2 regions of the Mesorhizobium sp. PUT5 genome follow, and region 2 is predicted to be linked to the other one. Evidence: riboswitches for the same ligand, from Rfam matches in the RefSeq annotation. Region 2 holds a riboswitch; the other holds the start of a gene.
What was found. Region 2 has a riboswitch for S-adenosylmethionine ahead of metA (homoserine O-acetyltransferase MetA). Riboswitches for the same ligand answer to the same signal wherever they lie in the genome.

Region 1 (14,948 bases), 780 kb from region 2:
CGGTGGTGTTCGACGAGGCCGAGAACCGGCTGCATGCCCAGAAGGCGGTTCTGGCCTGGTGCCTGGGCGCGTGACATTCGCTTGAAGCGGGCAGGGGTGATGCCTATCTCCGGCGCGTCACCCGAAAAACCGACCCATGGCGGCCGCCGCTTGAAGCGGCCAGGCCGGCCGGAGACCTGTCATGCTGGAAGCACTTCGATTGACTGAACGCGAACCCAAGCTCGGCGAATTCGGCCATGCCGGCGACGATCACGTCGTGCCCTTCGAGGTCGGCCCGCTCGACGTGCGCGGCCGCGCCGTGCAACTCGGCCCGATGCTCGACGCCATCCTGTCGCGCCACGACTATCCCGAGCCGGTGGCACGCCTTCTGGCGCAGGCTTGCGTGTTGACGGTGCTGCTCGGCACGTCGCTCAAGTTCCAGGGCAAGTTCATACTGCAGACCCGCACCGACGGCCCGGTGGACATGCTGGTGGCCGATTTCACCACCCCGCATGCGCTGCGCGCCTATGCGCGCTTCGACCCCGAGCGTCTCGCTGCGCTGACGGCGACCGGCGACACTCCGGCCGAGGCCTTGCTGGGCACGGGCGTGCTGGCGCTGACCATCGACCAGGGCGAGCACATGCAGCGATACCAGGGTATCGTCCAGCTCGACGGCATCTCGCTGGAGGAGGCCGCGCGGGTCTATTTCCGCCAGTCGGAGCAGATTCCCACGGACCTGCGCCTCGGCGTGGCCAAGCTGGTCATGCCCGGCGGGCGCGAACAGTGGCGCGCCGGCGGACTTCTGGCGCAATTCCTGCCCGAGGCGCCCGAGCGCATGCGCTTGCCCGATCTTCCCGGCGGCGACGGCGATCCGGCCGAAACCGCGCAGGAGCCGGACGACAACGCATGGCAGGAATTGCTGGCGCTGCTGGCCACGGTCGAGCCGGTGGAACTCATCGACCCCCTGGTGGGCGCCGAGCGGCTGCTCTACCGCCTGTTCCACGAGCATGGCGTGCGTGTCTTCGGCGGCGTGGAGGTTGCCGACCGGTGCTCCTGCTCGCGCGGCAAGATCCACGGTATCCTGTCAGGCTTCACGTCGCAGGAAATCAAGGAGAGCACCGAGGACGGCGCGATCAAGGTCGCCTGTGAATTCTGTTCGACCGAATACGCGTTCGACCCGGCCGAGTTCGCCACCGGCTAGGGTCAAGGACCTGTTAATTTGGCTGGAATGGCGTTCGAGATGGCAAGAGATGCGAGGAAAAGTCCGAAGAGCGGGGTGGTTCCCCCGGTCGAGGACTTTGACGCGGCAGATCGACGCCAGCTCGATCGTCCTTCGGATCGGGCGGATTTGCACGGGCTGCTTTGTCGCAAGGCCTTGAAAGGCTCAAGCCTTCCTGCGGCCCTGCTTCGCGCATCCGCACAAATCCGCTCCGACCATCCCAGCCAAATTAACAGGTCCTGACCCTAATTCCTGCGCCCGGTCTCCGAAGCGGAGGCCGGGTGGCTCCGCTCCGGCCCTCAGTTCACCGTCCGCTTCGTTCCCGGCAGATCGAGGGAAAAGGCGGGAATGGCTACGTCGAACAGTTCTCCCCCGGCATTGCGCATGGTGTAGAACCCCACCATGAAGCCCGATGGGGTCGAAAGCGGGCAGCCCGAAGTATATTGATAGCTGTCGCCCGGATCGAGACCCGGCTGTTCGCCCACCACGCCCGCGCCGCGCACTTCCTCGACCCTGCCGGCGCCGTCGGTGATTTGCCAATAGCGCGACAGAAGCTGCACGAACTGTTGCGAATGGTTCTCGATCGTCACCCGGTAGGCCCAGACATATTGGGATGTCTCGGGGTTCGATCGCTCCTCCAGATAGAACGGCTCGACCTCGACATCGATGTTGCGCGTGGTTGCGCGATACATTCCACGGCCTCCTGATCCGACGCAAGCATCGGCCCGCTGCGCGCCGAGGTCAACGATGAACCCGCTCCTCAGCACTGGGCCTTCGCCAGCGCCTGCTCGATGTCGGCAAGCAGGTCGTCGGCATCTTCCAGGCCGAGCGAGAGCCGGAGCGTGCCGGGCCCGATGCCGAGCTCGGCGCGGGCTTCGTCGCTCAGGTTCTTGTGGGTCGTGGTCGCCGGATGCGTGATCAGGCTCTTGGCGTCGCCCAGATTGTTGGAGATCTTGACGATGTCGAGCGCGTTCTGGAACGCGAAGGCGGCCTGCTTGCCGCCTTTCACATCCAGGCAGATCAGCGTCGAGCCGCCCGACATCTGCTTTCTGACGATGTCCGCCTGCGGATGATCGGGGCGGCCGGGATAGATCACGCGGCCGATCCGGGGATGGGCGGCGAAGAAGTCGGCGACGCGGACGGCCGAGGCCGTCTGCTGCGCCACGCGCAGCGGCAGCGTTTCCAGCCCCTTGAGCAGAACCCAGGCGTTGAAGGGCGACATGGAGGGGCCGGTATGGCGGAAATAGTCGTGCAGGTTCTCGTCGATCCACTCCTTGTCGGAGAGCACGATGCCGCCGAGGCAGCGGCCCTGGCCGTCGATATGCTTGGTGGCGGAATAGACCACGACATGCGCGCCAAGCTGCAACGGTTTCTGCTGCAACGGCGTGGCGAAGACGTTGTCCACCACCAGCCGCGCGCCGATCGAGTTGGCGAGCGAGGCGACCGCGCCGATGTCGACCACCTCCAGCGTGGGATTGGTCGGGCTTTCGAGAAAGAACAGCTTCGTGTTCGGCCCCACGGCAGCTTCCCAGTTGGCGATGTCGCGTCCGTCCACCAGCGTCGCCTCGATCCCGTAGCGCGGCGCCAGGGTCTCCACGATCCAGCGGCAGGAGCCGAACAGGGCACGGGCCGCCACGATGTGGTCGCCCGCCTTCAGGCCGCACAGAACGGCAGCCGCCACGGCCGCCATGCCGGAGGCGGTGGCGCGGGCGTCTTCCGCCCCCTCCAGCGCGCACATGCGCTTTTCGAACATGTCAACGGTGGGGTTGGCGTAGCGGGAATAGATGAAGCCGGGCTCCTCGCCCTTGAAGCGTGCCTCGGCGCGCTCGGCCGTATCGTAGATGTAGCCTTGCGTCAGGAACATCGCCTCCGACATCTCGCCGAAGCCGGAGCGCAATGTCCCGGCGTGGACAAGCTGGGTGGCGGGTTTCCATCTGCGGGTGTCGTGCGTCATGGTTGTGTTCCAACAACGAAAAAAACCGGCCGCGAAAGCCGCAACCGGTCCACACGGCCCCAAGGGCCCGACGGTCCTTTAGCGACTTGTTTAACGTGGCTGCAAGCCGACCGGCCAAATCACCACGGGATAACGCCTCCTTTAGACCCGTGTCCCGCTTGCGTCAATCGGCGGCTGGGCTAAGACAATCTTTTCCGGCCATGCCGGCCTTCGGAGCGACCCTTGCGGCAGACAGGCATTCTTCCCGACCAGGATATTGCTGGGCTGTTCCAGTCAGGCGCGCTTGCCGCGCCGCGTGCCCTGGACGCCGACCAGATCCAGCCGGCCAGCCTCGACCTGCGCCTCGGCGAGCGCGCCTTTCGCGTGCGCGCTTCCTTCCTGCCCGGCCCGGACCACGCGGTTGCCGCCAAGCTCGACCGGCTGAAGCTGCACGAGATCGATCTTTCGCGCGGCGCCGTCCTGGAGACGGGTTGCGTCTACATCGTGCCCCTGATGGAGAGCCTGGCCCTGCCGGCGCATGTCTCCGCCTCGGCCAATCCGAAAAGTTCCACCGGGCGGCTGGACATCTTCACCCGCGTCATGACCGACCATGGCCAGGAGTTCGACAAGATCGCGCCTGGCTACCATGGGCCGCTCTATCTGGAGGTCAGCCCGCGCACTTTTCCAATCGTCGTGCGTGCGGGCTCGCGCCTGTCGCAGGTCCGCTTCCGCACCGGCAATGCGGTTCTGTCGGAAGACGAATTGCGCGCGCTCCATGCGGCCGAGATGCTGGTGGCGACCGACCCGCCCAACATTTCCGGCGGGGGCATTGCGCTGTCCATCGACCTGGCCGGCGACAAGGACGGGCTGGTGGGCTATCGCGGCAAGCATCACACCGGGCTGGTGGATGTCGACAAGCGCGCCGCCCAGGACGTGGCCGACTTCTGGGAGCCGCTCTACAGAAGCGGCGCCGGCGAACTGGTGCTCGATCCTGACGAGTTCTACATCCTCGTCAGCCGCGAGGCCGTTCATGTGCCGCCGCTCTATGCAGCCGAAATGACGCCCTTCGATCCGCTGGTGGGCGAGTTCCGCGTCCACTATGCCGGCTTCTTCGATCCCGGCTTCGGCCATTCCAGCGCCGGTGGTGCGGGCAGCCGCGCGGTGCTGGAGGTGCGCAGCCACGAGGTGCCCTTCATCCTCGACCATGGCCAGATCGTCGGCCGGCTGGTCTATGAGCATATGCTCAAGCGCCCCAGGGCGCTCTACGGCACGGATCTGGGCTCCAACTACCAGGCGCAGGGGCTGAAGCTGTCCAAGCATTTCCGTCCGCCGGGCCGCTAGGCAATCATCGCGCCGCTGCGGCGGCGCCGTTGCTCGCGGCATGCCGCGTTCCTGCCCAGATTCATTGCCACACGCCCGGAGATGGTCGTGATCCCTTCAAAGCTGCTCGTGCCGGCTTTCGCCGCGTTGCTGATGACTTGCGCCGCCGCGCCTGCCAGGGATGCCGCGACGCTCAGGATCGCCACGGAAGGCGCGTTCCCGCCATTCTCCGACATCACTGCCGGCGGCGAGGTGCAGGGCTTCGACGTCGACATCGCCAATGCGCTGTGCGGGCATATGAAGATGGCGTGCGAGATCGTCACGCAAGACTGGGATGGGCTGATCCCAGGGCTCCAGGCCGGAAAATACGACGCCATCGTCGCCTCCATGACCATCACCGCCGAACGCCGCAAGCAGGTCGCTTTCACGCACAAATATTACTCCACGCCGCTGGCCCTCGTGGCGCGCAAGGACAGCGGCCTTGCCGGAACCGAGCCGGCGGCCATGGCGGGAAGGGCGCTCGGCGCCCAGGCCGCGAGCGTTCATGCCGACTACGCCCAGAGCGTCTACGGCAGGGCCGGCGCCGACGTGAAACTCTATCCGAGCGTGGACGAGGCGCTGATCGACCTGGTCAACGGCCGGCTGGACGCCGCCATCTCCGACAGGTTCGCGCTGGTGGACTGGATGAGCAAGAGCGGGCGCGACTGCTGCGAGATCGTCGGCACGCTCAAGGATTCCGAGAGCCAGGCGGGCATCGCCGTGCGGCTGGAGGACACGGCGCTGCGCGACCGGCTCGGTGCTGCGCTCGATGCTATCCTGGCTGATGGCACCTACAAGAAGATCCAGGGCAAATATTTCGACTTCGACATCTATTGAGGAAGGCCTGCCGGTCTCTTTTCACAGCCCGGCTTCGTCCCGCTCACAGCGCCTTCACCTGCACCTTCGCGGGTTTGCCGATCTCCAGCGGGTTGCGCAGCGGCAGGCCGAAATCGGGCGCCTCGATCTCGAACACGTCGCCGGCCTCGGCCTTGATGCCGTCGGCGAAGGAGAGAGTGGCCGTGCCGAACATGTGCACGTGCACGTCCCCCGGCTGGCGGAATAGCGCATATTTGAAATGGTGATGTTCCAGGTTGGCGATCGAGTGGGACATGTTCGTCTCGCCGGAGAGGAACGGCTTTTCCCATAGCGGAGCGCCGGCACGCAGGATGCGCGAGGTGCCGTGGATGTCTGCCGGCAGGTCGCCGAGCAGGATTTCCGGCCCGAAGGAGGCGTTGCGCAGCTTGGAATGGGCGAGCCAGAGATAGTTCACGCGCTCGGTGACATGGTCGGAGAACTCGTTGGAGAGGGTGAAGCCGATGCGGAAGGGCTGGCGGTCGTCGCCGATCACATAGATGCCGGCGATCTCCGGCTCCTCGCCGGCGTCGGCGGCGAAAGCGGGCGAGACCAGCGGCGCGCCCGGCGCCACCGCCATGGTGCCGTTGCCCTTGTAGAACCATTCCGGCTGCACGCCGACATGGCCCCGGGCCGGCTTGCCGTCCTCGAGCCCCATGCGGAACATCTTCATGGAATCGGTGAGCTGCTCCTCTCCTTCGGCGTCGAGCTTCTTGTGCATGGAATCGCGCGTGGCGGCCGAGCCCAGATGGGTGAGCCCCGTGCCGGTGAGGTGCAGATGTGCCGGATCGGGATGATTGATCGGCGAAAGCAGCCGGCCCTTGCGATAGGCCGCCTCCAGGTCGACCGTCTCGCCATAGCCCTTGCGCTCGATCAGCGCCGCAAGGCTCCCGCCGGTGCGGGCGGCTTCGGTGGCCAGCGAATAGACGCTGCGCGCGCCGTTGACGATGCGCGCCTTCCCGCTGCCGTTGCGGGCGACCACGCGGATGGTGTCGCCGTCGTCCAGGATCTGCGAGATCAGCATGGGAGCAATCCTTTCCGTGCCGTTTCAGGCTGGCGGACATCGGGCAAAACCCTTACCAGCGCCGCGCGGTGCCTCCGCGCGACGGGCCGGTGTCCTCCAGATCGAAGTTCCTTCCGGGCGCGCCGGTGGGCCGCGCCTCAGCTCTTGTTCTTGTTGTAGACGTCGAAGACCACCGCACCGAGCAGCACCAGGCCCTTGATGACCTGCTGCCAGTCGATGTTGACGCCCATGATCGACATGCCGTTGTTCATCACGCCCATGATGAAGGCGCCTATCACCGCGCCCGCCACCTGTCCTGCGCCGCCGGCCATGGAGGCGCCGCCGATGAACACGGCCGCGATCACGTCCAGCTCGAAGCCGAGGCCCGCCTTGGGCGTGGCCGTGTTCAGCCGGGCGGCGAAGATCAGCCCGGCCAGCGCGGAAAGCACGCCCATGATGATGAATACCGTGAAGGTCAGCCGCTCGGTCTTGATGCCCGACAGCGCCGCCGCCTTGACGTTGCCGCCCATGGCGTAGATGCGGCGGCCCATTGTCGTGCGCTTGGTGATGAAGACGAACAGGGCGATCAGCACGCCCATGACGATCAGCACGTTGGGCAGGCCCTTGTAGGAGGCCATCATGTAGATGAGGAACAGCACGATCGCCGAGATCACCACGTTCTTGACCACGAACAGCGCGAAAGGTTCCGCCTCGTAGCCGTGGCTCTCGCGGCCGCGGCGGCTGCGGAGGTTGAAGTAGAGCATGCTGGCCACGATGAGCAGCCCGATGGCCAGCGTGGTGGCGTGCATGGGCGCGCCGAACAGCGTCACCGGGCCGAGCGGGTCGGGGATGAAGCCGGCCGAAAGGAGCTGGAACTCGCGCGGGAACGGCCCCACCGACATGCCGCCCAGCAGCCACAGCGCCAGCCCCTTGAACACCAGCATGCCCGCCAGCGTCACGATGAAGGACGGGATCTTCATATAGGCGATCCAGTAGCCCTGGGAGGCGCCGATGACGCCGCCGGCGATCAGGCACAGCAGCGCGGCCAGGAACGGGTTCATGTGGTACTGGACCATCAGAACGGCGGCGATGGCGCCGATGAAGCCCGATACCGAGCCGACCGAAAGATCGATATGGCCGGCCACGATGACCAGCAGCATGCCCAGTGCCATGATGATGATGTAGCTGTTCTGCAGCACGATGTTGGTCAGGTTCACCGGCTTGAACAGCACGCCGCCGGTGAAATACTGGAAGAACAGCATGATCAGGATCAGCGCGATCACCAGCCCGTAGTCGCGGATGTTTTCCTTCAGCACGGCCCTGGCTGAGGCCCGCGCGTTGCGCTCGGCGTTGGAAAGGGTTTCGGTGCTCATGACGCTGCTTTCTCCCCGGTGCCGACGATGGCGCGCATGATCTTCTCCTGCGAGGCTTCGCTGCCGGCCATCTCACCCACGATCCTGCCCTCGTTCATGACATAGATGCGGTCGCAGATGCCCAGAAGCTCGGGCATTTCGGACGAGATGACGAGGATGCCCTTGCCCTCCTCGGCCAGCTTGTTGATGATCGTGTAGATTTCATACTTGGCGCCCACGTCGATGCCGCGCGTCGGCTCGTCCAGAATAAGCATGTCCGGGTTGGCGAAGAGCCATTTCGACAGCACCACCTTCTGCTGGTTGCCGCCCGAAAGGTTGCCGGTGATCTGGTAGACGCTGGAGGAGCGGATGTTGGTCTTCCGGCGGTAGTCGTTGGCGACGTTCAGTTCGCGCATGTCGTCCAGCACGCCGGCGGAGGAGACGGCGCGCAGATTGGCGGCGGTGATGTTGTGCTTGATGTGATCGATCAGGTTGAGGCCGAAGGTCTTGCGGTCTTCGGTGGCGTAGGCGATGCCGTGCGCCACGGCCCGGTCGACGCTGGACGTGTCGATCTTCTTGCCGTGGAGGAAGACATCGCCGCTGATGCCCTGGCCGTAGCTCCTGCCGAACACGCTCATGGCGAATTCGGTGCGCCCGGCGCCCATCAGCCCGGCGATGCCCACCACCTCGCCCTTGCGCACGGCGATGTCGATGCCCTTCACCACCTGCCGGTCGGCATGTTGCGGATGGTGCACCACCCAGTTCTTCACCTCGAATATGGTCTCGCCGATGTTGGGCGAGCGCGGCGGGAAGCGGTCGTCCAGCGGCCGCCCCACCATGGAGGTGATGATGCGGGCCTCGTCGGTCGCATGCGCATCGAGGGTCTCGATGGTGCGGCCGTCGCGCAGGATGGTGATGCGGTCGGCCACCTTGGCCACCTCGTTGAGCTTGTGCGAGATGAGGATGGAAGAGATGCCCCTCTGCTTGAAATCGACCAGCAGGGAAAGCAGCGCGTCGCTGTCCTTCTCGCTCAAGGAGGCGGTCGGCTCGTCGAGGATGAGCAGCTTCACCTCCTTCGACAGCGCCTTGGCGATCTCCACGAGCTGCTGCTTGCCGACGCCGATATTGGTGATGAGCGTGTCCGGGTCTTCCTTGAGGCCCACGCGCTGGAGCAGCTTGGCGGCGCGGCTGCGCGCCAGGTTCCAGTCGATGATCCCCCACTTCGCCTGCTCGTTGCCGAGGAAGATGTTCTCGGCGATGGAAAGCAGCGGCACCAGCGCCAGTTCCTGGTGGATGATGACGATGCCGACGCGCTCGCTGTCGTGGATGCCGGAAAAGCGGCACTCCTGCCCCATGAAGCGGATGTCGCCCGAATAGGTGCCGTGGGGATAGACGCCTGAAAGCACCTTCATCAGCGTCGACTTGCCGGCGCCGTTCTCACCGACCACGGCATGGATCTCGCTCTCGCGGATGTCCAGGTTGACGTCCTGCAGGGCCTTGACGCCTGGAAAGGTCTTGGTGATGCCGCGCATCTCCAGAATGGTCTTTTCCATCGTGGAATCCGGTTGGCGTGGGCGGCGGCGTCTGCGACCGGCCGCGGGCCCTCATGCTACATTAAGTGGACGGCGATGAAAGCTCCCGCGCCCGATCGCGGAGATCGGGCGCGGGCGGCCCGCAGCCTTACTGCAGGTCTTCCTTCTTGATGTAGCCGGAATCGACCACCAGCTTCTCGTAGTTCGACTTGTCGACCTCGTAGGGGGTCAGCAACTGCGAGGGCACCACCTTGACGCCGTTCTCGTAGGTCTTGGTGTCGTTGACCTTGGGCTCCTTGCCGGAAAGCACGTCGTCCACCAGTTCCGCCGTCACCTTGGCCAGCTCGCGCGTGTCCTTGTAGACCGTCGAATACTGCTCGCCGGCGATGATCGCCTTCACCGAGGGCACCTCGGCGTCCTGGCCCGAGACGATCGGCCAGGGCTGGTCTTCCGTGCCGTAGCCGACGCCGCGCAGCGAGGAGATGATGCCGCGCGAAAGCCCGTCATAGGGCGAGAGCACCGCGTCCACCCGGCTGCCGTCGGAGTAGTTGGCCGAAAGCAGGTTGTCCATGCGCGCCTGCGCCACCGCGCCGTCCCAGCGCAGCGTGCCCACCTTGTCCATGCCCGTCTGGCCGGACTTGACCACGAAGTCGCCCTTGTCGATCAGCGGCTGCAGCACGCTCATGGCGCCGTCGTAGAAGAAGAAGGCGTTGTTGTCGTCGGGCGACCCGCCGAACAGCTCGATGTTGAACGGTCCCTTCTTCTCCGGATAGCCGAGCCCCTTCAGCAGCGAATTGGCCTGCAGGACGCCCACCTGGAAGTTGTCGAAAGTGGTGTAGTAGTCGACATTCGGGCTCTGGCGGATGAGCCGGTCGTAGGCAACCACCTTGACGCCCTTGTCGGCCGCCTTCTGCAGCACGTCGCTCAGCGTGGTGCCGTCGATCGAGGCGATGATGAGGGCCTTCGGCTCCTTCGTCACCATGTTCTCGATCTGCGCGAGCTGGTTCGGAATGTCGTCTTCGGCATATTGCAGGTCGGTCTTGTAGCCCTTCTCCTCCAGGGCCTTGACCAGCTCGTTGCCGTCGCTGATCCAGCGCAGCGAGGACTTGGTCGGCATGGCGATGCCGATGGTGCCCTTGTCCTGGGCGTTCGCCGAATAGGTCATGGCAGCGAGGCCGACCGACAATGCGGCGACTAACGTCTTCAACATCTTCACTTTTTCTCTCCCTGGTTGACGGTCCGGCCCGCAAGACCCCGCCGGTGGCAGATTGCGCCGCCTGTTCCGCACGGTTTTGAGACGCCTCCCGATCTGCCCTGAGGCTCCGCCTCCGATCGATGCGATCTTGCGGCCGGCACCTGTCTCCCCCAGGGTCGGCGAAAGGTGTGGCGCTTTCGTATAACTGTCAAATGCGATTTGTGGTGGTTGCTATACCAAATCCGGTATAGTTGTTCCGGTAACGGGGAGGGGGCCATGACGGCGATGCGTGACAGGGGCGGCGCACCGAAGGTGGAGCCGGGCGTGGCGGCCGGCGACGGCTCGCCGCTGCAGCGCAGCGGCCTCAGCCTGCGGCACATGCGCATGATCGTGGCGCTGGACGACCACGGCCGCGTCAGCGCCGCCGCCCAGGTCATGAACATCTCCCAGCCGGCGGCCTCGCGCATGATCGCCGAGATGGAGGTGGTGCTGGGTGCCCAGCTATGCGAGCGGCTGCCGCGCGGTATTGCGCTCACGCCCTACGGCAAGGCGCTGGCAAGGCGCGCGCGATCGATCCTGCTGGAGATGCGCGAAGCCGACCGGGAAATCGCGGAGTTGAAGGCGGGCCGGGGCGGTTCGGTGTTCCTCGGCGCGGTCACCGCGCCGGCGATCGAGCTTGCCGTTCCGGCGATCCGCGAGATCAGACGGCTTCATCCGCGCATCGAAATCACCATGCAGGTGGAGACCTCCAACGTGCTGGCGCGCGAGTTGATCGCCTCGCGCCACGACTTCATCATCGCCCGCGTGCCGGACGACCTCAACCCGCGCCTGTTCGACAGCCGCGTCATCGGCGTGGAGAAAGCATGCCTGATCGTGCGCCGCGGCCATAGGCTGGCCGGCGGCCGCCCGGTGCGGCTGGAGGAGACGGCCGGCTACGACTGGGTGTTCCAGTCGGGCGGTTCGCCGCTGCGCCAGGCCATGGAGGCGAACTTCCTCAACCGCGACATCCCGCTGCCCGAGCGCATCCTCAACACCTCGTCGCTGCTTCTGACGCTGGTGATGGTGGCGCAGTCCGACGCCATCGCGCCGGTGTCGATCCAGGTCGCACGCTTCATCCAGGGCCCGGAAGGGCTTGCCGGCGCCATCGACGTCGTTCCGACGGAGATCGACATCGAGGTCCGGCCCTACAGCCTGATCACGGTACGGCACCGGGCGCTGTCGCCGGCCGCCCGCATGCTCTACGACTTCATCCTGCGCGAGGTGAGCTGACGCTCCGGATCGGGGTTCGGTCCTTCTCCCGAAGGGCTTCACCGCTTTCGCGAACATGATCCGGCGGGGCGGCGGCGGTCACAGATTGTACTGCTCGCGCGCGTAGCCGCCCAGTCCCACGGCATCCAGCCTGGCCAGCGGCGCCAGGAAAGTGACCTGGATCACGCCCGGCGCGCGGCCGATCTCGATCGCCCCGTTCACCGTGGCGCGGTTGCGCACCTCCGGAACGCTCATGCCGAGCAGCGTGGCCGCCCTTTGCAAGCCGTTGTCGATGGCCGCGTTCATGTTGGCGGCGGTGCCGACCACGGAGATCGGCGCCAGTTCCTCCACGCTGTCCATGCCCCATGTTCTGGCAAGCCGCTCGGCCCGCGCGCGCTCGCCGGCCGAGAAGGGCCGGGCAAGCGGCGGCAGATCCTCCGGCAGCGGGAACAGCACCGGTCCGTCGATCGGATAGTCCTTCACCACTTCGACCTGCAGCGTGACGCTGCCGGCGACATCCATCGTGTGGCCTGCGATCTCGCCGTCGCCCTGGGCGGCGTGCATGTCGCCCATATAGACCCCGGCGCCCTTCACCTTCACGGGCGCGATCAGGATGGCCCCCGGCCGCACCGCATCGATGTCCATGTGGCCGTCGGTCTTGTGCGCGGCGAGTTCCTCGGCGGTCAGCGCGTAGGCATGCGGCGCGCCGACCAGGAAGGCGCCGAAATCGCCGGCATTGTGCGAATCCGGCATGGAATGGGATGGCGTGGTGCCGAGTTGGCCCAGGAACGGGCGCATGCGCACCATGACGCCGGGCATGTCGGCCGGCGCGAAGGTGAGGATCGGGTGCTGCACCGATTCGTCCGGCAGCGCCGCATAGTGGTGCGCGTCGCGCGCGATGGTCTCGGCGGCGGCCTTCGGCACGGTGACGCCGACATGGCGCGTCTCGTCGAAGACGACCGTGTAGCCGTGGACGATCTCGAACGGCTTCACCGCATTGCCGCACTTGTCGCATTTCACCGCGTCCTGCCCGATGCCCTCGACATGGGTCTCGGGCCACACCTCGTCGCAGGTCGGGCAACGGGCGGCGACATAAGGGTCGCCGAGGCAGAAGCCCGCCGGCGACGAATCGTGGCCGGAAGCGGTGGCGATGGACGTGACGGTAATGTCGCGGATGCGGATTGCGATGCCGTCGCCCGGCTCGGCACCGTCGACATAGACGGGCTGGGTGACCTCGTGGCCGCCGCGCAGGCGCGGGGTGATCATCGGCCCCCAGCACCCCGGCGCCGTGTTGGCGATGATGGTGCCGCCGTTCTCGACCGGGCCCAGCATCGGGGCGGCCGGGTCGAGCACACTGTTGGTGAAGCCGTGGACGACGACGCTGCGCCGCGGAGTTGTGGAGAGTTCGGGTTGCTTGTTCATGTCGTTGCTCGCTCCCGTCTGTCGGTCGGGCTGGCATTGCCACCGCGATCCCGAAGGGGATGCTACGCCAGGACGGCGGGGAAGGCCAGCAAGCGGCCCTGCGGGTTGCCGGCTCGCTTGTTTCCGGCCAGGGTCAACGTCCCGGCATCCCGCATCTCAGGTGGGAAGCCCGACATATCGCCGCCGCTGCGGCATCGCGTCGCCGTCCATCAGGCTGGCCACGTCGTAACGCGGCTATATCTCGGCCTCGACACAATTATCAGGATGACCATCGATGCCCCGAAAGTGAGGACTACACTATGGGCAGCTTGACCACGCGCTAGTACGCCGCTGAAGACAGATATGCGAATGTTTATGGGCTTAAAGTTATTTTATCACGAGGCGATGTGCGGAACAAATGCCACCAGGTGAGACGCTATAACGGTCTTCTCCGATCGGAAAATATGCAAGGCATCCCAAGAGTGATTCAAGGACGTTCATGTGTCGCATACGAAGGATACTTGCTCAGTGGAATCTGAACTTGCAGAATTCTTCTGCATCACAAACTCTCGGATTTTATTTGCGCATGCATCCAGTTGCTCAGGGCCTTTATCGCGGGACGGTTCTCTGCAGCTTCATGATAGAACAAAGCAATCAATTTGTTTGAAGGGCAATCGAAGTCGAAAAGCCGGGCCAACTGGCCGCTCCGGATATACTGCTCGACCAATGAACGCTGGGCGATGCCAATGCCCTGGGCCAGGATGGCGGCTTCGATCATCATATAGGCGCGGGAGAACGACAATGAGCGATGCGAGGCAAAGGCAGGCTGATTGACATGGGCAAGCCATTCCTCCCAACTGGCTCCAAAGTCCAGACTTTCAAGGGTCGTGTGTAGAATGGGGTAGGCGGACAGGTCGGCGACCGTCTTGATGGGCTTATCCTCCCGCAGCAAGGAGGGTGCGCAAACCGGCCAGATTTCGTCCTGAAAGAGTATCTCCTGGCAGATGCCAGGTTGCCGCTCGCGCGCGAAGCTGACGGCGATGTCGACGCCGTTGGCGATGACATCGTCCAGGCTCACATATGACAAGAGACTGATTTCCACTTTGGGGTGGAGGTCGACGAACTGCTTGAGACGGGGCGCAAGCCATTTGGCGCCGAATGACGGCAATGAGCCGATCACCAGCCTGCCGGAAACATCGCTGGAGCAAATGCTGTCGAGTGCGCCTTCGATGTGCAGCAGCGAACTGCGCACTGCGTTGGCAAGGACATTGCCTTCGCGCGACAGCACAAGCTTGCTGTTCATCCGGTGAAACAATTGTACGCCAAGTTGGCTTTCAAGCTGGCTGACCTGCTGGCTGACGGCGCTGCGGGTCAGGAAAAGCTCGTCCGCTGCCTTGGTGAAGCTCAGGTAGCGGGAAGCGACCTCGAAGGTGCGCAGGGCGGGAAGGGAGAAATGGGTGAGCGGCATGCCGATCTCCTGTCGATGGCCGTCCAGTAAATTGACCTAACTGGTCTTGCCGGATTCATCAATCATCCCGCCTCCGAACGAGCTGTCTTTTCATTGCAACCCAAGGGCGCATCCCCATTCCTGACCCGGATGCGGGTGGTGCGATTTCAGAGTGCCGTAAGGCCTGCTTACGGCAACCGTTAAGTCTTTGCGCTTGTTGTCGCCATTTTTTTCGACGATGGATAAGGTACGAAATCGCACCAAAGTGCCGCAAACTGCGCAGGTGCTCTCAGCAAATCGTCAGACGGGGGTTCGATGACCAACGTGGCCATCAGTGACGGCACTGTCGTGTTCTTCGGCAGCCATGCCGTGGACTACTATCTGCGTTGCGCCTGCTGGCCCGCCGAAGGCCAGAAGATCAACGCCCA
Region 2 (14,948 bases):
TGCGCGAGGTGCTGGGCGACCCCGACGGCGACGGCAGGAAGCCGGACGACGACGTGCTGAAGGGCGTGCTTGCAGAGGTCGGGCTGGACCATCTTTCCTCCTCGCTCGACCGCAACGCGCGCTGGGAGCACGAACTGAGCGATGACGAGCAGCGCCTGCTGGCCTTCGCCGCCGTGGTGCTTGCCAAGCCGCGCTGGGTGGTCATCGACGAGGCGCTGGACACGTTCGACGGCGCCACCGCCAAGCGCGTGCTGGCGCTGTTGGGCAAGCACCTGCCCGAGGCGGCGGTCGTCAATATCGGGCGCGGCCAGCACAATTACGAGTTCTTCCCGCGCGCCCTGTGCATCGAGAAGGGCACGCCCGGCAAGGCGCTCAGGCCGCCGCGCATCCGCGCCGGCGCCATCGAGCCGCCGCCGCGGGCGCAACGCCGGGCCTGATCCGCCGCCCGCGCAGCCGGCCCGGTTTTTCCGGAGCGTGGTCTTGCCCGAAAAGTCCGCAACCTTTCGGGACCATGCTCTACGAAGCCAGCCGGAGGTCCCTGCCGACCTCTTCCAGATCGTAGGGCGTGGTCTGGTAGACCTGGTTGATCCAGTTGCCGAAGAGCAGATGGGCGTGCGAGCGCCAGCGGTTCAGCGGCTTTCGCGACGGATCGTCGTCGGGATAATAGCCGTGCGGCACCTCGATCGCCGTTCCGGCGGCCACGTCGCGGTCGTATTCCTCCTTGAGCGAGGTGGAATCATATTCGATGTGGTTGAACATATAGAGCCGGTTGCCGGTCGCTTCGGCCAGCAGGCAGGGGCCGGTCACGTCCGATTCCATGAGCAGGTCGAGGCCGGCGTCGCCGGGAATGTCGGCTTTGCGCACCTCCGTCCAGCGCGAGACGGGAATGGCGAAATCGTCGGAAAAGCCGGCGAGATAGGGCGAGGCGGGCGCATTGTTGCGGTGGCGGAACACGCCGAAGGCCTTCTTGTCCAGCGTGTATTTCGGGACCTGGTGGAAATGCCGGGCGGCCGCCATCGCTCCCCAGCAGATGTAGAACGAGGAGTGGACGTTGGTGGCCGTCCAGTCGAGGATGCGCGTCAGCTCCTCCCAGTAGGTCACCTCCTCATACGGCAGCAGTTCGATGGGCGCCCCGGTGACGATGAAGCCGTCGAACCTGCGATCCTTCACCTCCTCCCATGTCTGGTAGAAGGTGATGAGATGCTCTTCCGGCGTGTTCTTGGCCTTGTGGTTGCCGATGCGCACCAGCGTCAGCTCGACCTGCAGCGGCGTGGCGCCGATCAGCCGCGCGAACTGGGTTTCGGTGCGAATCTTGTTCGGCATGAGGTTGAGGAGCCCGATCTGCAGCGGACGGATGTCCTGCCGCCGCGCCGTCCGCTCGTCCATCACGGACACGCCCTCGCGCACCAGCACTTCATGGGCGGGGAGTTGATCGGGGATCTTGATCGGCATGGTACAAGCTCCAAAAACAAAAAGACCGGCGGCGAAATCGCGGCCGGTCCCAACGGGCTCATCTCAATCGGCCTTTTTAGCGACTTCTTTTACGTGGCTGCAAGCCGACCGGCAAATCACCACGAACAGGTCCGTATCTATGCCTGCCGGGTGGCGGCGTCAATGGAAAGTCGCAAACGCCGCGCCCGGACGCCCTCGCCCCTCGACATCGCCGCCCGTGGCCTGTATTTCCCCAGCGGCTCCAGGCTCCAAGCTTCTCGACGGACCCTTCGACATGGAAAACACGACAGACCAGGCACGTCCTCGCCCGCGCGCGGGCATCATGGATATCGAGGCCTATGTGCCCGGCAAGAGCGCGGCGCCCGCCGGCGTCCGGCTCCACAAGCTGTCGTCCAACGAGAACCCGCTCGGCCCCTCGCCCAAGGCGGTCGAGGCCGCGCGCGAGGCGGCCGCGACGCTTGCGCTCTATCCGGACGGCACGGCCATGCGCCTGCGGCAGGCGATCGCCGACGCGCACGGGCTGAACGCGGCCAACATCGTCTGCTTCAACGGCTCGGACGAGGCGCTGGCGCTGCTGTCGCGCATCTATCTGGAGCCGGGCGACGAGGCCATCCACACCGAGCACGGCTTCCTCGCCTATCCGATCTACACGAAGGCGGCGGGCGCGACGCCCGTCGTGGCCAAAGAGCGGGACGAGCGCGTCGATGTCGACGCCATCCTGGCCGCCGTCACCGCGCGCACGAAGCTGGTCTTCCTCGCCAATCCGAACAACCCGACCGGCACCTACATCCCCTTCGAGGAGGTGCGGCGCCTGCATGCCGGCCTGCCGAGGAACGTGCTCCTGGTGCTGGACGCGGCCTATGCCGAATTCGTGCGCCGCAACGACTACGAGGCCGGCGTCGAACTGGTCGCGGCGAACCAGAACGTGGTGATGACCCGCACCTTCTCCAAGGTGCACGGCCTCGGCGGCGCACGCATCGGCTGGTGCTATGCGCCTGCCCATGTGGTGGAAGCGCTGGAGCGCGTGCGCGACCCCTTCAACGTCACGGCGACCGCAATCGAGGCCGGCGTGGCGGCGATGCGCGACCGCGCCCATGTCGAGGCGAGCCTCGCCCACAACGACACCTGGCTGCCCTGGCTGACCGAGGAGCTCGCCGCGCTCGGCCTCAGGGTCACGCCCAGCGTCTGCAATTTCATCCTCATTCACTTTCCGGACGACGGCAGGCATTCGGCGTCTGCGGCCGACGACTATCTCACCGCGCGGGGGTATATCCTGCGGCGCGTTGCAGGCTACGGTTTTCCCAACGCGCTGCGGATGACGGTCGGAACCGAAGAAGCCAATCGCGGCGTGGTCGCCGCACTCACCGAATTCCTGAAAAGCTGAAGAAATGTCCGAACCCATGTTTGAGAAAATCGCGCTGATCGGCATCGGCCTGATCGGCTCGTCGCTGGCGCGCGTCATCCGCCGCGAAACCCTTGCCCGCCATGTCGCCATCGCCACGCGCAGCGCCTCCACGCTGAAGCGCGCCGAGGAGCTGGGCCTGGGCGACAGCTACACGACCGATCTGAAGGAAGCCGTCAAGGACGCCGACCTCGTCGTCGTCTCGGTGCCGGTGGGCGCCTCGGGCGAGGTGGCCAGGGAGATCGCGCCAGCGCTGAAGACGGGCGCCATCCTCACCGATGTCGGCTCCACCAAGGCGTCGGTGATCGCGCAGATGTCGCCGCACGTGCCGCAGGGCGTGCACTTCATCCCCGGCCATCCCCTGGCCGGCACCGAGAAGTCCGGACCCGATTCCGGCTTCGCGGAGCTGTTCGAGAACCGCTGGTGCATCTTCACCCCGCTGGAGGAAACCGACCCGGCGGCGCTGGAGCGGCTCGCCGAATTCTGGCGGCGCTGCGGCGCCAATATCGACACGATGGACCCGGCCCACCACGACATGACGCTGGCGATCGTCTCCCACCTGCCGCACATCATCGCCTACAACATCGTCGGCACGGCCGACGACCTGCAGACGGTGACCAAGTCCGAGGTCATCAAATACTCGGCCTCCGGTTTTCGCGACTTCACGCGCCTGGCGGCGTCCGACCCCACCATGTGGCGCGATGTCTGCCTGCACAACAAGGACGCGATCCTGGAGATGCTGGCGCGCTTCTCGGAAGACCTCGCCTCGCTGCAGCGGGCGATCCGCTGGGGCGACGGCGACAAGCTGTTCGACCTGTTCACCCGCACGCGCGCGGTGCGCCGCTCGATCATCGAGGCCGGCCAGGACATCGACGCGCCCGACTTCGGCCGCCAGGCGGTGGAGCATCCGCAAAAGCCGCGTTGAGGCCGGTCCCGCCCGGTACTGGGCTCGATCCGAAAGATAAAACCCTGCCGGTTCTTGGTTAACCGGCAGGGTTAAACGCCCTTTAACCTTTGCAATTCATTATCCACCCCGAAAACGGGTGAAATCCGGCGCCCGCGCGTGGAGGCCGGCCCCGCAAACCAGGGGTAGAAGCATGCTCAGTCTTGCAAGGAACGTGGCACTTGCCGGCATGGTCGCGGGGCTCGCGTTCCCGGCGCTGGCGGCCGATATGTACGAGCCGCCGGTCGAAATGGCTCCGGCCGCGCCGGTCTATCAAGAAGCCGAGTTCGGCGGCTGGTACATCCGCGGCGACGTCGATTACCACAAGTCCAACTGGCGCGGGGCCGACTACATCACCTACGGCCCGCCGCCCGGCAGCAACAGCTTCAGTTCGGGCAAGCTGCGCGGCGCCTTCTCGCTCGGCGCCGGCGTCGGCTATCAGGTCACCCGGCACTTCCGCACCGACGTGACGGGCGACTACTGGTTCAAGTCGAAATTCGAGGGCCACACCACCGGCACCTGCGGTTCGGGCGAGCCGTGCACGTCCAACGACGCGTCCAACTTCTCCGCCTTCCTGCTGCTGGCCAACGCCTATGCGGATCTCGGCACCTGGCACGGCATCACGCCTTATGTCGGCGCCGGCATCGGCGGGGCGCATGTCAAGTGGGACAAGCTGGTCAACGACGACGGCGACGGCAGCTTCGAACATGACGGCGCCAAGGGCTGGCGCTTCGCCTACGCGCTGATGGCGGGCGCCTCCTATTGCCTGACCGACCGCGCCAAGCTGGACCTCGGCTACCGCTTCAGCCACATCAAGGGCGGGCGCATGTTCGAATACACCAATGGCGGCGGGCCGGGCTTCGACAAGGGCTTCAACAACCACGAGGTGCGCGCCGGCCTGCGCTACCAGTTCGGCAATTCCGACTGCACGCCGGCGCAGGCCGTGGCCTACGAGCCGCCGCCGGAGCCGCTCTACACCAAGTAGGACCTTCGCCACCAAGTAGGACCTTCGCCGGACCGAAAGGGTTCCGGCCCGACATCGAAACCGCCCGCCGATTTCCGGCCGGGCGGTTTTTTCGCTTCGCGCGGGCGGCGCGCCGTTTGCGCCGGCGCGGCCGCTGCCCTACATCGGGGTGGTTTGCCCCTCACAGCCGAAGCGAAAGTCCCCCAATGTCCTCGTCCAAGCCCGTCGACCTCCCCGCCCATCCGCTCACCGCCTGGACCGGGCGGCTCGGCCTGCCCGACTTCACCCGCATCGGCGACGGCGATTTCGGACCGGTCTTCGATGCCGCGCTCGAGGCGCATGAGCGCGAGATCGCCGCGATCGCGGACGATGCGGCGGCGCCGACGATCGAAAACACCCTGGCCGCGCTGGAGCTTTCGGGCGATGCGCTGGACCGGGTCTCCTCCATCTTCTGGTGCCGGGCCGGCGCCCACACCAACGAGGCGATCCAGGCGATGGAGCGCGAGGTGTCGCCGAAGATGTCCCGCCATTTCTCCGCGATCTCGATGAACGAGAAGCTGTTTTCCCGCATCGACGACCTCTACCGGCGGCGCGACGCGCTCGGGCTCGACCCCGAGACGCTGCGCGTGCTGGAAAGGACCTGGAAGCGTTTCGTCCGCTCCGGCGCGAAGCTGGACGCGGCGGGCAAGGAGCGGCTCGCCGCCATCAACGAGGAACTTTCGTCGCTGGGCACGAAATTCGGCCAGAACGTGCTGGCCGACGAAGCGGAATGGGCGCTGTTCCTGGATGCGGCCGATCTTGCCGGCCTGCCGGATTTCCTGAAGAGCGCAATGGCCGAGGCGGCCGAGATGCGCGGCCAGAAGGGTCGCTATGCGGTGACGCTGTCGCGCTCCATCTACGAGCCCTTCGCCACCTTTTCGGAGCGGCGCGACCTGCGCGAGACGGCTTTCCGCGCCTTCACCATGCGCGGCCAGAACGGCGGCGCCCACGACAACGGCGCCGTGGTGCGCGACCTGCTGAAGCTGCGCGCGGAAAAGGCCGGGTTGCTGGGCTACGGCTCCTATGCCGCGCTGAAGCTGGACGACACCATGGCCAAGACGCCGGAGGCGGTGCACGGCCTGCTCGATCCCGTCTGGGCGAAGGCGCTGGAAAAGGCGTCCGCCGACCAGGCCGAGCTGGAGCAACTGGCGGCGCGGGCCGGCAGCAACGACAAGTTCGCCGCCTGGGACTGGCGCTTCTACCAGGAGAAGCTGCGCGCCGAAAAATTCGCCTTCGACGAGGCCGAACTGAAGCCCTATCTCCAGCTCGACCGCGTCATCGAGGCCTGCTTCGACGTGGCCACGCGCCTGTTCGGCATCACGCTGGAGGAGAAGAAGGGCATTGCCGCCTGGCATCCGGACGTGCGCGCCTTCGTGGTGAAGAATGCCGACGGCTCCGAGCGCGGCCTGTTCCTGGCCGATTATTTCGCGCGGCCTTCTAAGCGCTCGGGCGCGTGGATGAGCGCGCTGCGCTCCGGCTACCGCCTGGGCGGGGGCTCGCGGCCGGTCATCTACAACGTTATGAATTTCGCCAAGCCGCCGGCCGGGGAGGCAGCGCTTCTGTCGGTGGACGAGGCCAGGACCCTGTTCCACGAATTCGGCCATGCGCTGCACGGCATGCTCACCGAGGTCACCTGGCCCTCCGTTTCGGGAACCTCGGTCAGCCGCGATTTCGTAGAGCTGCCCTCGCAGCTCTACGAGCATTGGCTGACGGTGCCGCAGGTGCTGGAAAAGCACGCCCTGCACCATGAAAGCGGCCGGCCCATGCCGAAGGCGCTGCTGGACAAGATGCTGGCCGCGCGCAATTTCGACGCCGGCTTTGCCACGGTCGAGTTCACCGCCTCGGCGCTGGTCGACATGGCCTATCATGCCCGGCCGGACGCACCGGACGAACCTCTTCGTTTCGAGGCCGAAACGCTGGGCAGGCTGCATATGCCGGATACGATCGCCATGCGGCACCGCACCCCGCATTTCGGCCACATCTTCGCCGGCGACGGCTATTCCGCCGGCTATTATTCCTACATGTGGTCGGAGGTGCTGGACGCCGACGCCTTCTCCGCCTTCGAGGAGACGAGTGATCCCTTCGACCCGGCGCTGGCCCGGCGGCTGAGGGACAATATCTATGCGGCCGGCGGATCGAGGGACCCGGAAGAGCTCTACAAGGCCTTCCGCGGCAAGATGCCGTCGCCGGAGGCGATGATGGTCAAGCGCGGGCTGGCGTAGGAATCTCTGCCCGCATCTGCATGGCTTCACATCCCCATGGGCGAAAGGCAGGCTGGCTATTTCGCCAGGCTGGCCTGGATCAGCAGGTCGGCGTTGCGGGCCACCGATTGCGCCGGACCGCCGGCGCCGAAGAGCTGGCCGGAAATATAGGCGCCCTCGATCAGCAGTAGCAGCCCGTCGCCCAGCGTGTCGGGGTCGGCCGCTCCCATCCCGGCCGCCATGGCGCGCAGGCGCCGGCGCAGCTCGCGCTTGTTGTCCTCGCTCACCACCCGCGCCGGATGGCCTTCTTGCGGATATTCCACCACCGCGTTGGTCATGCCGCAGCCGCGATAGCCCGGCATCTGGGTGCGCTTGCCCACACGGGTCAGGAAGGCGATGATCTGCGCGCGCGGATCGTCCGGATGGGCGGCGACAGCCTCGTCGAAGCGGCCCCAGAACTCGCGGTCGTAGTGGCGAAGGTAGGACGCCGCCAATTCGTCCTTCGACGGGAAGGACCGGTAGAGGCTGGGCTTGGTCACGCCGGCGCGCCGGACGATCTCGTCCACGCCGATGGCGCGGATACCCTGCCGGTAGAACAGTTCGCGCGCCACGCCGAGGATCTTTTCGGCCGCGCGCGGCCGGGTCGCATCATCATGCGTGATCCTGGCATCAATATTTTTGGCGCTCGGCATTCCGGCACTCGCTTGACAATGTTACCGATCGGTACCTAATAGGCGCACGACAACGTACCGGTCAGTAACATGATAGTCCAATCCCGCCCGTTTGGCCAGCGCTACGCCTTCGTCGTGGTCGCCGTCATCTTCCTTGCGCTGCTTGCGGCGGCCGGCCTGCGGTCCGCGCCCTCGGTGATGATGGTGCCGCTGGAGGAAAGCTTCGGCTGGCGCCGCGACGTCATCTCGCTGGCGGCGGCCATCGGCATCTTCCTCTACGGGCTGGCCGGGCCGTTCGCGGCGGCGCTGATGGAGCGCATCGGTTTGCGGCGCACGCTGCTCGCTGCCCTTGCCCTGATGTCGGGCTCGACGCTGGCCAGCCTCGCCATGACCGCCCCATGGCAATTGATCGCCACCTGGGGCGTCTTGTCCGGCATCGGGTCGGGCGCGGTGGCGACGGTGCTGGGCGCGACGATCGTCAACCGCTGGTTCAAGACCAATCGCGGGCTGGTGATGGGACTGATGTCGGCCTCCAGCGCCACCGGCATGCTGATCTTCCTGCCGGTGATGGCCTCGCTGGCCCAGTCCGGCGGCTGGCGCCCGGTGGCCATGGCGGTGGCCGTCGCCATCGCCTTGCTGATACCGCTGGTGTGGCTGCTGGTGCCGGAGCGGCCGGCCTCCATCGGCCAGTTGCGCTACGGGGCCGAACCGGGCGACGTGCCGCCTTCGTCGCCGGCTTCGCAGGGCAATTTCATCGCCCACACGCTGGGCACGCTGCGCCGCGCCGCCGGCACGCGCACCTTCTGGTACCTGTTCGCCACCTTCTTCGTCTGCGGCTTCACCACCAACGGGCTGGTCGGCACGCATCTGATCGCCTTCTGCGGCGACATGGGCATTCCAGAAGTGCAGGCCGCCGGCCTGCTGGCCATGATGGGCGTTTTCGACCTGATCGGCACCACGCTTTCGGGCTGGCTGACCGACCGCTTCGACCCGCGCAAGCTGCTCGGCTTCTACTATGCGGTGCGCGGCCTGTCGCTGATGTACCTGCCCTATTCCGGCTTCTCCGCCACCAGCCTGACCATCTTCGCCGTGCTCTACGGGCTGGACTGGATCGCCACGGTGCCGCCGACGCTGCGGCTGACCAACGAGGCCTTCGGCGACCGCAGCGGGCCGATCGTGTTCGGCTGGATCGTGGCCGGCCATCAGGTGGGCGCCGCGGCGGCGGCCTTCTTCGGCGGCGTGCTGCGCCAGATGCAGGGCGACTATGCCACCGCCTTCCTCATCGCCGGCATGACCGGCATCATCGCGGCCTGCATCTCGCTGCTGATCGACACCAGCCGCCCGGCCCTGGAGCCGGAGGCCCAGGCCGCCTGAGCCATCGGTTTTCAGGCAAGCTCGCCGATCGACGACAGCAGCCTGTCGATCTGCTCTGGCGTGTGCTGCGAAAACACCGCCAGCCGCAGCGTCGGCACGTCCGGCGCGTCGGAATAGCCGGAGGCGGCCGTGACCTTGACGACGATGTCGCGCGCATCGAGTTCCGCCCGCAGCCGGTCGAAATCGACATCGCCGCGCACGGAGACGATCGGAACCGGCGTTTCCACGATGTCGAAGCCCAGCCTGCGCAGGCCGGCGCGCATGTGGCTGACGTTGCGCCGAAGGTCGGCGAACATCTGCGGCGTCGTTTCCAGGATGCGCATGGCCGCGATCGCCGCGGCGGCGGCGGCCGGCGGCGGCGGCGAGGCGCCGCGCAGGATCATGGCGTTGTCGTTGATCTTCTGCGCAAGGGCGGCGCTGCCGGGAACGATGCCCCCAAGCGCCCCCAGCGCCTTGCTGAGCGTGCCGGCCATGTAGTTTCCCGCGCGCTCCAGCCCGGCATGCTGCAGCGAGCCGCGCCCGCTTTCGCCCAGCACGCCGACGCCGTGCGAATCGTCGATGCACAGGATCGCCCCCTCATAGGGCTCCATGGCCTTGCGGTATTCGGCGAGCGGCGCCAGGCCCCCGGTGGACGGGAAGACGCCGTCGCTCACCACCGCCGCCCGCTTGCCCGGCGCGACATGGCGCGCCAGTTCCTCGGCGAGGCTGGCCGGGTCGAGGTGGCGGAAGCGATGGACCGGCTTTTCCAGCGTGGCGATCGCGTCGCGGGCGGCATAGTGGGTGGCGGCGTCGACGACGATCAGGTCGAAATCGTCCTGCAGGCCCTGCAGCATCGCCATCGGGCTGGTGTAGCCCGAGATCATCGTCACCACCTGCTCGGCGTCGAACCAGCGGCAGAGCCGCTCCTGCAGCTCGTCATAGACCCGCATGCGGGCCAGCGTGCCGGAGCCGAGCCCGAATTCGCGCGTGGCCGCGCAGGCGGCCTCGATCACTTCCGGATGGCCGTGCAGGCAGAAGTAGCTGGTGCCGCAGAAATAGTCGACCTCGCGGCCGTCGATCCGCATGCGCGCGCCGAGCGGCGTTTCCATGGAGACAAGTGTCGTCATCTTGAGGTTGCTCCGTCAGCCCTTGGTCGCCGCTGGCCCATATCCGTCCACGCCGGAAGCGCGCCCGCGCGGTGGCAGCGCACCAGATGGCCGCCGCCCTCATCCTGCCATGTGGCCAGCGCCTGCGGCCTTTCGCAGCCCTCGGCGCGATAGGCGCAGCGCTCGCGGAAGAAGCAGCCTTGCGGCAGGTGGATGTTGCTGGGCAGGTCGGCCGCCGCGGGGGCGGCGATCGGCGCTTCGGCGTTCAGCTTCGGCACCGCCCCGATCAGGGTGCGCGTATAGGGATGGCGGGGATGGTCGAGCACCTGCGCGGCCGTTCCAAGCTCGACGATCTGGCCCAGATACATCACCGCCACGCGGTCGGCGATGTGCCGCACCACGGCGACGTTGTGCGAGATGAAGAGATAGGTGAGGCCGAGCCGCTGCTGCAGCTCCATGAGGATGTTGAGCACCTGCGCCTGCACCGACACGTCGAGCGCCGAGGTCGGCTCGTCCAGCACCACCAGCTTGGGATGCAGCGCCAGGGCGCGGGCGATGGCGATGCGCTGGCGCTGGCCGCCGGAGAATTCGTGCGGATAGCGCCCGATCTGCTCGGCCCTGAGCCCCACCTGCCGCATCAGCTCCTCGGCGCGCGCCTTGAGCTTGCGCGTGGAGCGCTCGCCGGCGACATAGAGCGGCTCGGAGATCAGGCGCCAGACCGTCATGCGCGGATCGAGCGAGGATTGCGGGTCCTGGAAGACGACCTGGAAGTTGCGCCGCACGGTGCGCAGCCCGGCCGCGTCGAGCGAGGCGAGATCGACGCCGTCGAAGCTGATGCGCCCGGCGCTCGGCTGTTGCAGCGCCATGACCACCTCGGCCAGCGTCGATTTCCCGCAGCCCGATTCGCCGACGATGCCGAGCGTCTCGCCGGCGCGGATGTCCAGGTCGACGCCGTTGAGGGCGTGGACGACAGCCTTGGGCCGGCCGAGCCAGGAGCGGCCGAGCGGAAAGCCGACCTCGACATTTTCCAGCCGCACCAGCGCCTCGCCGGCGGCCGGGCCGGCCGGTGCGCGAGCCGGCGGGACAGGCGCTTGCGCACCGGCCCGCGGCAGCGCCGCGATCTCTCCGGCAAACCAGCAAGCGGCGCGGTGGCCGCCCGCTCCGGCCTCGACGAAGGGCGGGGTCTCGACGCAGCGCTCCTGCGCGTGCGCGCAACGCCAGCGGAACGCGCAGCCGCTGATGGCGCCCAGAAGCGTCGGCACCGTGCCGGGAATGGCGGCCAGCGGCTGCTTCGGCTCGGCGAGTTCGGGCAGCGAGCGCAGCAGCGCCTGCGTGTAGGGGTGCAGCGGCCCGGCCAGAAGGTCGGCGGTGCGCCCCTCCTCCACCACGCGCCCGGCATACATGACATAGACGCGGTCGCAGAGCTGCCGCACCACCGCCAGGTCGTGGGTGATGAACAGCACCGCAGTGCCGCGCGCCCGCGCCCGCTCGCGGATCAGCGCCAGCACCTGCGCCTGCACGGTCACGTCGAGCGCCGTCGTCGGCTCGTCGCAGATCAGCACGGACGGGTTGCAGGAGAAGGCCATGGCGATCAGCACGCGCTGGCGCATGCCGCCAGACAGCTCGAACGGGTAGTTGCGCATCACCCGCGCGGCGTCGGGAACCTGCATTTCGGCAAGCAGCGCCTGGGCGCGCCTTCGCGCCTCCTCGCGGCCGACCCCTTCGTGCCGGCGGATGACCTCGGTGATCTGCCGGCCGATGCGGATCGTCGGGTTGAGGGCCGACATCGGCTCCTGGAAGATCATCGAGGCTTCCTTGCCGCGCACGTCTTCGAGCGCGCGCTCGCCGATGGCCAGCATGTCGTGGCCGAGCAGGGTCAGCCTGCCGCCGGTGAAGCGCGCCACGCCCTTCGGCAGCAGCCGGATCACGGACATGGCGGTCACCGACTTGCCCGAGCCGGACTCGCCCACCAGCCCGACGATCTCTCCGGGGCGGACATCGAGCGTGACGCCGGAGAGCGCGCGCACGTCGCCGTGAAAGGTCGGGAAGACCAGGCTGAGGTCGTCGATCGAGACGACGCTGCGGTTTTCGGCCTGCATCAGCGTCCCCTCAATCGCGGGTCGAACATGTCGCGCAGGCCGTCGCCGAGCAGGTTGAAGCCCACCGCCGTCACCAGGATCGCGAGGCCGGGGAAGGTCGGATACCACCACTGGTCCAGCAGATAGTCGCGGCCGGTGGCGACCATGGCGCCCCATTCGGCGGTCGGCTGCTGGGCGCCGAGGCCGATGAAGCTCAGCGCGGAAGCCGTCAGGATGGCCAGGCCGATGTCCAGCGTCGCCTGCACGATGATGGGCGCCATGGCGTTGGGCATGATGTGGCGGCGCACGATCTGCACGCGGGGCGCGCCGAAGCTCATGGCCGCCTTCACATAGGGCCGCGAGCGCAGGCTGAGCGCCTGGCCGCGCGCCAGCCGCACGTAGAAGGGAATGCGCACCACGGCGATCGCCAGCATGGCGTTGATGAGGTTGGGGCCGAGCGCCGCCGCCAGCGCCATGGCCATGACGAAGGACGGGAACGAAAGCACCACGTCCATGATGCGCATGATCGCCGTGTTGACGCGGCCGCCCACCAGGCCCGAGAAGGCGCCGATGACGGTGCCGAAGCCCATGGATATGGCCACGATCGCCAGGCCGACGGTGACGGAGGTGCGCGCGCCCCACAGGACGCGCGAGAAGATGTCGCGCCCGACCTCGTCGGTGCCGAAGAAATGCGCGAGGCTCGGCGGCGCCAGGCGGTGGAGCAGGTCGAGCCGGTCCGGATCGTAGGGCGCGATCCAGGGCGCCGTGGCCATGACGAAGGCGACGATCACGATGATGGCCAGGCCCGCCAGGGTGAGCGGGCTGCGGCGGAGCTGGTACCAGAGATGGCTGCCGCCGAAATCGCCCTGCGGCGGCGCCTCTTCGGCCTCGACGCGCCCGAGGCTCATCAGTTGACCTCCCTGATCTGCGGATCGAGCCACATATAGACGAGGTCGACCGCCAGGTTGAGAAGGACATAGGCGGTCGAGGCCACGACGGTGAAGCCCATGATGGCCGGGAAATCCAGCGCGGTGATAGACTGGACGACGTAGTTGCCCATGCCCGGCCAGGCAAAGACCGTTTCGGTGAGCACGGCGCCGTAGAGCAGGTCGCCGAAGGCCAGGCCGATCATGGTCACCGACGGGATCAGCGCATTCCGCAGCGCGTGGCCGAACAGCACCGACCGCCGCGAAAGGCCGCTTGCCCGGGCGGTGCGCACATAGTCCTCCTGCAGCACCTCCAGCATGGCCGACCTTATCTGCCTTGTGACGATGCCGAGATGGACGAAGCCCAGCGTCAACGCCGGAAGGAGCAGATGCTGCAGAGCGCTGCGCAGGGCCGTCCAGTCGAGGGCGAGCAGCGCATCGACCGTGTAGAGCCCGGTGATCGTGGGCGGCGGGGCGATCCCGCTGGCGAGGCGCCCCGAGCCGGGCAGGATGCCGAGGCGGCCGTAGAAGATATAGATGAGCAGCAGGCCGAGCCAGAAGGCGGGCGTGGAGATGCCGGTGACCGAGATGGTGCGCGAGATCTGGTCGATCCACCTGTCCTTGGCGACGGCCGAGACGACGCCCAGCGGAATGCCGGCGGCGACGGCGAAGAGGAGGGCCGCGAGCGCCAGCTCGATGGTCGCCGGGAAGAAGCGCTTGATGTCGTCGATGACCGGCCGCTGGGTGCGGATCGAGATGCCGAAATCGCCCTGGGCGATCTGGCCGATATAGGTGAGATATTGCCTCCACAGCGGCTGGTCGAGGCCGAGCTGGCGGCGCATGTTCTCCACGATCTCGTTCGTGGCCCGGTCGCCCGCCATCATGCGCGCGGGGTCGCCGGGGATCATGTGCGAGATGACGAAGGTGACGACCGTCACCCCGAACACCACGAAAACGAGGAAGATCAGGCGCCGCCTGACGATGCTGACGAAGGACACCTGTCGCTTACCTTGCAACTGCCGCCGCCCGCCGCTGCCGCGGCGAAGCGGGGCTCATGGACGGCGGGACCCCCTCCGTCGCGCCGGGTCACGGCGCTTTCGACATGTCGGCGAAGTTGAAGATCTGCACCAGCATGGGGTTGTAGACGTAGCCCTTCACGTCGTCGCGCATGGCGAACTGGTAGTTGCGCTGGAACAGGAGGATATAGGGCGCCTCCTCCACGACGATCTTCTGCGCTTCCTGGTAGAGCGTCTCGCGCTGTTTCTGGTCGGTTTCGCTCGCCGCCTTGCGGATCAGTTCGTCGACCTTGGGGTTGGAGTAGAACGCCCTGTCGCCCGGCAGGCCCTTCAGGTTGGAGTCGAACCAGAAATTCATGAACATGTAGGGATCGCCGTAGTCGGGCGACCAGTTGCCGGCGGCGATGTCGAAGTCGCCCGTGTTGAGCTTGTCGCGCATCGTCGGATAGGCGAAGTCCTGCAGCTTCACCTTGACGCCGATATCGGCGAGGTTCTGCTGCAGCACCAGGCCGATCTGCTCCCAGGCCGGGTCGGTCTTGGCATAGAGATAGTTCAGCGACAGGTCCGAGACGCCGGCTTCCTTGAGCAGGTCCTTGGCCTTTGCCGGGTCGTAGGAATACTGCATGGCATTGTCGTCATGCCCCCACAGGCCCTTCGGGATGGGTCCGCGCATCTGTTCGGCCTGGCCGAGCATGATGCCGTCGATGATGCCCTTGTAGTCGATGGCGTAGGACAGCGCCTGCCGCACCTTGACGTTGTCGAGCGGCGGCTTCTCGTTGTTCAGATAGAGATAGGTG

Region 1: another riboswitch for S-adenosylmethionine. It lies ahead of ACTDI4_RS05620 (O-succinylhomoserine sulfhydrylase); the one in region 2 lies ahead of metA (homoserine O-acetyltransferase MetA).

What each region holds. Positions count from the first base shown of each region.
Region 1 covers NZ_JBQOSO010000003.1:852,431-867,378, forward strand. The annotation lists gene argF (ornithine carbamoyltransferase) at 1-74, shown strand, start outside; gene ACTDI4_RS05610 (Hsp33 family molecular chaperone) at 182-1,180, shown strand; gene apaG (Co2+/Mg2+ efflux protein ApaG) at 1,498-1,890, opposite strand; gene ACTDI4_RS05620 (O-succinylhomoserine sulfhydrylase) at 1,959-3,152, opposite strand; SAM riboswitch at 3,211-3,288, opposite strand; gene ACTDI4_RS05625 (2'-deoxycytidine 5'-triphosphate deaminase) at 3,375-4,472, shown strand; gene ACTDI4_RS05630 (transporter substrate-binding domain-containing protein) at 4,554-5,327, shown strand; gene araD1 (AraD1 family protein) at 5,371-6,366, opposite strand; gene mmsB (multiple monosaccharide ABC transporter permease) at 6,504-7,718, opposite strand; gene mmsA (multiple monosaccharide ABC transporter ATP-binding protein) at 7,715-9,250, opposite strand; gene chvE (multiple monosaccharide ABC transporter substrate-binding protein) at 9,378-10,439, opposite strand; gene ACTDI4_RS05655 (LysR family transcriptional regulator) at 10,710-11,693, shown strand; gene ACTDI4_RS05660 (acetamidase/formamidase family protein) at 11,772-13,094, opposite strand; gene ACTDI4_RS05665 (LysR substrate-binding domain-containing protein) at 13,633-14,541, opposite strand; gene ACTDI4_RS05670 (carbohydrate kinase family protein) at 14,836-14,948, shown strand, end outside.
Region 2 covers NZ_JBQOSO010000003.1:69,222-84,169, reverse strand. The annotation lists gene ACTDI4_RS02045 (ABC transporter ATP-binding protein/permease) at 1-437, shown strand, start outside; gene metA (homoserine O-acetyltransferase MetA) at 517-1,452, opposite strand; SAM riboswitch at 1,508-1,585, opposite strand; gene hisC (histidinol-phosphate transaminase) at 1,727-2,836, shown strand; gene ACTDI4_RS02030 (prephenate/arogenate dehydrogenase family protein) at 2,841-3,779, shown strand; gene ACTDI4_RS02025 (outer membrane protein) at 3,952-4,782, shown strand; gene ACTDI4_RS02020 (M3 family metallopeptidase) at 4,968-7,022, shown strand; gene ACTDI4_RS02015 (TetR/AcrR family transcriptional regulator) at 7,079-7,693, opposite strand; gene ACTDI4_RS02010 (MFS transporter) at 7,763-9,046, shown strand; gene ACTDI4_RS02005 (aminotransferase class I/II-fold pyridoxal phosphate-dependent enzyme) at 9,058-10,152, opposite strand; gene ACTDI4_RS02000 (dipeptide ABC transporter ATP-binding protein) at 10,149-12,230, opposite strand; gene ddpC (D,D-dipeptide ABC transporter permease) at 12,230-13,117, opposite strand; gene ACTDI4_RS01990 (ABC transporter permease) at 13,117-14,133, opposite strand; gene ACTDI4_RS01985 (ABC transporter substrate-binding protein) at 14,222-14,948, opposite strand, start outside.